Regions from separate parts of the Streptomyces sp. 147326 genome, predicted to be linked through region 3. Evidence: riboswitches for the same ligand, from Rfam matches in the RefSeq annotation. Region 3 holds a riboswitch; each other region holds the start of a gene.

Region 1 (2,254 bases), 1.9 Mb from region 3:
TTCACGCGGCGCATGAACTCGTCGGGGACCCAGTGGGCGAGGTTCAGGTTGTGCGTACGGCGCTGGTCCTCACCGGTGTTGTCGCGGAGCTCCAGGAACTCCTCGATGTCCGCGTGCCAGGTCTCCAGGTAGACGGCGGCGGCGCCCTTGCGGCGGCCACCCTGGTTCACGGCGGCGACGGAGGCGTCGAGGGTCTTCAGGAACGGCACGATGCCGTTGGAGTGGCCGTTGGTGCCGCGGATCAGGGAACCGCGGGCGCGGATGCGGGAGTACGACAGGCCGATGCCGCCGGCGTGCTTCGACAGGCGCGCCACCTGGTGGTAGCGGTCGTAGATCGAGTCGAGCTCGTCCAGCGGGGAATCCAGCAGGTAGCAGGAGGACATCTGCGGGTGCCGGGTGCCGGAGTTGAAGAGGGTGGGGGAGGAGGGCAGGTAGTCGAGGCGGCTCATCAGCCGGTACAGCGAGGTCACTTCCTCGAGGGCCTGGACGCTCTCGTCCGCGGCGAGGCCGCAGGCCACGCGCAGCATGAAGTACTGCGGGGTCTCGATGACCTGACGGGTGATCGGGTGGCGCAGCAGGTAGCGGCTGTGCAGGGTGCGCAGGCCGAAGAAGCCGAAGCGGTCGTCGGCGCCCTCGGCGAGGGTGTGCTCGACCAGCGCGTCCAGCCGGTTCGCGTGCGTGCGCACGAACTCGGCGGTGCGGTCGGCGATCAGGCCCTCGCGGTGACCGACCTCGACCGAGGCCGAGAAGGAGGTGGAGCCCTGACTCGCGGCCTCGTCGCGCACGGCCAGCGTCAGCAGCCGGGCGGCGAGCTTCGAGTAGGCGGGGTCCTCGGAGATCAGACCGGCGGCGCCCTCGGTGGCGAGACCGCGGAGTTCGGCCTCGTCGGCGGCGGAGCTGCGGCCGCGGAGCGCGGCGGCGGCGACGCGCCCGGGGTCGGTGTCGGGGAGGTCCGCCGTCAGTTCGGTGAGGGTACGCAGCAGCGTGGCCCCCGGGCCCTCGGTGTTGTCGCCAGAAACGGACTCGGCGCGCGGTGCGGAAGGCGCGATGGTCACGGCGGGAGCTCTCCCTCGCTCGGCCCGGTCATCGGCGGAGCGGGGCGCGAGCGGGCGCATGCGGGCGTGGTAGGAACGCGTACACACCGCATGGCGTCCACCGGCCCAACCGCGAGGCCCGGACGTGTCGGCACCCGGTTCGGTCGAGCCGGGCGCGCTGTCGGCAGGTCATCGGACTTGGTGTCCGGTAGGCGGACACTTCATACCGTTGCGGGACAGTTCCGGATTCACACCGGATTCCCCTGCGCGACAGCAGCCTTGAGCATACATGTGGGGGCGGCCGTATGCGGCAACCCCCACATGTAGTGTCGGCGCGGCTACAGCTTGAGCCGATACGCGAGGAGTGTCAGGCCCGGGATCGGCGCCCAGTCCCGCTCGGGAACGCGTACGAAGCCCAGTTGCGCGTAGATCCGGTGGGCGCCGGCCATGCTGCGCTGGGTGGAGAGCACGACGCCCGTCACCCCCTCGATGGCCCGCGCCCGCTCGACGCACGCCCGCACCAGAGCCTCACCGGCGCCCTGGCCGCGCGCCGCCCGGGCCACCGCGAGCATCCGGAACTCCGCCTCGTCGGGGGCGGCGATGTCGGCGAGCGGGCTGCCGGGGGCGGCGAAGGTCACCCCGCCCAGGATCCGCCCGTCCCGCTCGGCGACGAGCACCTCGGCCCGGGCGGCCCGGCCGGCCACGTCGCGCAGCACGTTCAGGTAGCCGTCGTCCTCGTTGAAGTCCAGGTGCCCGTCGGCGAGGTAGGCCTGCGCCGTGATCTCACCCAGTTCCGCGTATTCGGCGGGCAGCGCCGTTCTGATCACCATGTCCATGCGGTCGAGTGTGCAGGACGGGTGTCGGCGGGCGGCGCTATGGTCGAAGAAGCACCGTCGAGGAAGGCGAGCGAGGCATGACCGTGATGACCGACAGGCCCCACATGACGATCGCAGAGTTCGAGCACCTGGCCCGGATAGCGGCCCGCGAGGCGGAGGGGCTGCGACTGGAGTTCATCGGTGGGGTGCTGAGGAGCAAGGCCATGCCAGACGGGGACCACGGGCGGATCATTCTGTGGCTGACACGGATCTGCATGCAGCACCACCCGGATTTCTGGCTGCACCCAGGGCAGGGGATCAAGGCGGAACAGTACCGGGAGGGCCGTGCTATTCCGGACGGGGTTCTGGCGCACGAGGACGCGTTCGTGGGACAGGGCGACTGGG
Region 2 (2,254 bases), 6.2 Mb from region 3:
GCGGTGCAGCAGGATGCCCCACACCTGGTCGGCCGGGACGCTGATCGAGCCGGCCGCGATGCCGGCCGTGGCGGCGCCGACCACCAGCGCGCCCAGGAGGGCCAGCACGACGGCGTACGGGATCCCGGGGCGCCGCGCGGGCCCTGGCCGGCCTGCCTCGCGAGGGCCGGACCGGCGTTCCTCATGGAGGCCGGCCCCCACGGGTGCCGGAGCCTTCGCCCCGGTCACTGGACGAGGCCCGGGTGGAGCTGACGCGCCAGCGACTCGACGGCCGACGGCACCCGCACGCCGACCACGGTGGAAGACAGCGGCAGGACCGCGAACCGCTGGTTCCTGATCGCGGGCACGTCCTTCAGCGCCGGATGGGCGAGCAGGAACTTCTTCTTGTCCTCGACCGACCGGTCGCCGTAGTCGTAGATGACGATGGCCTCGGGAGCGCGCTGCGCCACCTGCTCGAACGAGACGTCGCCGAAGGCCTTGTCCAGGTCGGCGAAGAGGTTCACCCCGCCGGCCCGGCGGATCATCTCGTTGCCGATGCCCTTGCCGCCCGCGGTGAAGGCCGTCTTGTCGCCGCTGTCGTACACGAAGAGCTTGACCGCGGTGACGCCGGTGAGCCCGGCCTCGACCTTGTCGAGGGTGGCGTGCAGCTTCCCCAGCTGCTCCTCGGCCCGCTCGGGCACGCCGAAGACCTTGGCGACCGCGCGGATCTCCTCGTCCATGGCGGCCACGTCCACCGGGCCGGTGGGGCACTCCTCGGTGTTGAGGCGGGTGTTGATCCCGGCCTTGGCGAACGCGGCCCGGCTGCGTCCCTCCTTCTCGTCGAAGGTGGAGGTCCACCCGCCGTAGACGAAGTCGGGCTCGGCCTCCAGGAGTGCCTCGAAGGACGGGTACTCCTTGGAGAGGACCTTCACGCTGTCGTAGGCGGCCTGGTACTCGGGGAGGACCTTGTCGTCGAGATAGCCCGTCCCCACCATCGACTTCTCCAGGCCGAGCGCCAGCATCACCTCGGTCGCGTGCTGGTTCAGCGACACCGCGCGCTGCGGCGGACGCTGATAGGTGCTCGTCACCCCGCAGTTGGTGACCGTGACGGGAAAGCCCTCGGCGGTCGTGCCCGGCGAGGGGGTGGCGGAGGGCGCGGTGCCGCCTCCGCAGCCGGATATCAGCAGGGCGACGGCGAGCGCGGACAGCACGGCCTTCGGGTGGTTGCGGGGCATGGGTGGTCCTCTCACCGCGGATGGATCGGATGTTCTTCACGCCCTGTCAGGGGCACAGGGCACGGGGCACAGGAGCGAGCGGGCGCACGGGGCCGGGCGGGGTGAATCGCGCCACGGCTCGCGGGGACGGCAGGCGGCGGCCCCGCACGGCGGCCACGGCGCCTGGGGGCAGGGCGTCGCACGGGACGCCCGGGCGGCCCGTCGTCTACGAGGGGATCGGCCCCGGGACGTCGACGTCGACGTCGAGATCGGGGAGGCCGGTGTCGTGCTCAACGCACCCAGCGGTGGTGACGGTCTGGTCGGCCACGTCAACTCTCCTTCGCGAGTCGCGGCAGAAAGGCCCCGGGGAGGCGTGCCCCGGGCCCCCGCACGACGCTTCGTCATGCGGGCAGTGGCAGGTCTTCGGACTCGCGGGCGCGCCTGCCGGTCTCCCGGCGGGCACCTACTGGCCGTCGCTTCCCGGGACCGGTTCCGGTCCCAGTGCGTATGACGGCGGTCGTTCCCACTCACCGCTGCGGGGCAGTCCCGGATTCCCACCGGGTTCCCTCTTACGACGCGCCCCGTCCGGCTGACGGGTGCGAACCAGCTGCGCTCACAGCCTACCCGCGAGGCCCGCACCCCCCGGCCGCCCCTGCCCGGCCGGGGGCGGGACGCACCACCGCAGCTGGGCCGGAGGCCACAACTCCGCCTCCGGCCCAGAGGACGGTCACGCGCCGAGGCCCCGCGGCGTGCCCGGACACCTCCGTGTACGCCTTGCTTCGTGCTGCCCTGCCCGCATTCTGGGCAGCCTCGGCGCCGCCCTCTTCCTCCCCCTCTGCTCCTGGATCGTCTCGTCGTTCCGCAACCGGACCGCCGGACCGCCGGACCCCCGGCCGGAGTTCAGGAGGTGCCGGCGGGCTTCCCGGGCTGGTCGTGGGTCGAGCAGTGGATGCCGCCGCCGCCCGAGGCGATCGTGTCGACCGCGACCGGCACGTTGTCCCGCTCGGGGAAGTGCTCCTGCAGGATCCCGCGGGCCTTGTCGTCGGCTTTGCGGTCCCCGA
Region 3 (2,254 bases):
GGGCTCGCGGATGGTGCTGGCGGCCGGCGGTGAGGGCCACGGGGTGTACCTCGCCGACCCCGCCTCCTGCGCCAACGCGCCGGTCCACGCGTACCTGACCACGGGCAAGCTGCCCGCCCAGGACGTGACCTGCCAGAACCCGGCGAGCGCTGCCGAGCAGCGCGGGTCCCTGGCCCCGTCGAAGCCGCTGCCGATCCCGGCCGGGCCCGGGCGGTTCTGACACCGCCCGGATGATGGTCGGCCGGACGGCCGGTCAAGCGCGGGACGCCTCTGCGGCAGCCTTGATACGGCGGCCGAAATCGGGGGCGTCCTTGCGCGCGGCGCTCACCGCGATACCGGCGAGCAGCTTGCCGAGGCCGTGGCCGTGCAGGGTGTTGAAGATCCGGACCCGGGTGCGGCCGCCGGGGAGGGCGTCGAGGTCGTAGCCGCCCTCGGCGGTGACCAGGTTCTTGCTCTGCTCGGTCCAGCGGATCAGGTGCGGCGGGTCGAAGCCGACGATGCGGAACTCGCGGGCGGTCTTCATCCCGGCGTCCTTGACCGTGCTGCGGAAGACCGTGCCGAGGGCCGTGGGGCCGTCCGGGGTCCTGGTGATCTCCTGGACGCGCGGGCTGAAATCCGGGTCGTTGCGCCCGTCGGCGAGGTAGGCGAAGACCTCCTCGACCGGCCGGTCGATCTCGACGCTCGCCTCGAACTGTCCGGACATGTCGGCTCCTCGGTGTGACTGCACCTGTGGTCCACGATCCCAGAACGTCACCCCGTGCGCGCGCCGACGACCGGGCGGCCGGCCGCCGCCGTGCCGGCGAGGACGGGTGGATCCTGGTGCGGACGGGTGAGTCCCGGTGAGTGCTGGTGGGACGGGGCGGCTGCCCCTACGATGCCTCTGGTCAGGTACATGCCCGACCCATAACTGAATGCCTGCGCGACTGGGGGAAGCCGGTGTGATTCCGGCGCTGACCTGCAACCGTGTGCGGCGCATCCGCGTCGCGAGTCGGACGACCCAGCGTGTGGTGCGTACGGCTTCCCACTGTCACGGTCTGCAGCACGAAGCCCTGAGCCCCAGGCTCACCGATCACCTGTGTCCGCTTCCCCGGGCCCGGGACCGCGGTGTGCCCGGGGCGACCGGGGCCGGCGGCGCACGACCTCGAGTTCACGCCAGGAAGGCACCCATGCGCCAGACTCCCGCCCGCCGCGCCCTGATCACCACGGCGGCCCTCGGGCTCGCCCTCGCCACGGCACCGGCCGTCGCGCACGCCGAGACCGCCCCGGACACGAACAAGAAGGTCAACGTGGCCCTCACCGTGCAGGGGCCCGACGGGCTGCTGTTCAAGGGGAAGGTCAACACCAAGGGGCACGACGTCACCACGGCGACCGGCGGCACGCACAAGTGCGACGGCACCAACGGGGCGGCGAACCCGACGGCCGTGCCCACCCCGACGGCCGCGCTCGACGACGCCGCCCGCCGGAACTACTTCGCGTGGGACGGCACCTGGTACGCGTCCTTCGACGACTTCTCCGTGGACTCCGTCAAGAACGTCAGCGGCGGCGGCTCGGCCTACTGGGCCATATCCGTCAACGGCACCCCGACCCCGGTCGGCGGCTGCCAGTTCAAGCTGAGGGCGGGCGACGAGGTGGCCTTCACCTGGACCGCCTTCTAGTCCGGCTTCCAGTCCGGCCTCCGGTCCGGGCCGAAAGCCCGCGTCCGTCAGGACGGAGCGCCTCCCGACAGGAGCGCGGAGCGGCTCACCGGGCCGCTCCGCGCTCCTTGTCCGTGCCACCAGGGGTCCCTCAACCCCGCAGCGGCACCACCGGGTCCCTCATCAGCCCCGGTCGTATGTGTGGAACCCGCGGCCGCTCTTGCGGCCCAGCAGCCCCGCCTGGACCATCCGCTGCAGCAGCGGGGGCGGGGCGTAGAGCGGCTCCTTGAACTCCTCGTACAGGGATTCCGCGATGGCCGCGACGGTGTCCAGGCCGATCAGGTCGGCGAGCTTGAGCGGGCCCATGGGGTGGGCGCAGCCCAGTTCCATGCCCGTGTCGACGTCGGCGGCGCTCGCGAACCCGGATTCGGCCATCCGAATGGCCGAGAGCAGGTACGGGACCAGCAGCGCGTTGACGACGAAGCCGGCCCTGTCCTGGGACCGGACCGTGGTCTTGCCCAGGGATTTCCGGGCGAACCACTCGACCGCAGCCAGTGTGTCCGCCGACGTGTGCAGGGAGGAGACCACCTCGACCAGGGGCAGGACGGGGACGGGGTTGA

Evidence for each region. A riboswitch is a leader RNA that binds a small molecule or an ion and turns the genes downstream of it on or off. The one in region 3 is predicted to bind cobalamin.
Region 1: another riboswitch for cobalamin. It lies ahead of RIU97_RS13980 (ribonucleoside-diphosphate reductase subunit alpha); the one in region 3 lies ahead of RIU97_RS05910 (DUF4430 domain-containing protein).
Region 2: another riboswitch for cobalamin. It lies ahead of RIU97_RS34410 (ABC transporter substrate-binding protein); the one in region 3 lies ahead of RIU97_RS05910 (DUF4430 domain-containing protein).

Annotation. Positions count from the first base shown of each region.
Region 1 covers NZ_CP134201.1:3,209,472-3,211,725, reverse strand. The annotation lists gene RIU97_RS13980 (ribonucleoside-diphosphate reductase subunit alpha) at 1-1,055, opposite strand, end outside; cobalamin riboswitch at 1,200-1,331, opposite strand; gene RIU97_RS13975 (GNAT family N-acetyltransferase) at 1,373-1,870, opposite strand; gene RIU97_RS13970 (Uma2 family endonuclease) at 1,948-2,254, shown strand, end outside.
Region 2 covers NZ_CP134201.1:7,493,951-7,496,204, forward strand. The annotation lists gene RIU97_RS34405 (FecCD family ABC transporter permease) at 1-108, opposite strand, end outside; gene RIU97_RS34410 (ABC transporter substrate-binding protein) at 225-1,214, opposite strand; cobalamin riboswitch at 1,590-1,816, opposite strand; partial or broken gene RIU97_RS34415 (agmatine deiminase family protein) at 2,094-2,254, opposite strand, start outside.
Region 3 covers NZ_CP134201.1:1,269,864-1,272,117, forward strand. The annotation lists gene RIU97_RS05900 (alpha/beta hydrolase) at 1-220, shown strand, start outside; gene RIU97_RS05905 (SRPBCC family protein) at 254-703, opposite strand; cobalamin riboswitch at 877-1,020, shown strand; gene RIU97_RS05910 (DUF4430 domain-containing protein) at 1,167-1,655, shown strand; gene RIU97_RS05915 (3-hydroxybutyryl-CoA dehydrogenase) at 1,818-2,254, opposite strand, start outside.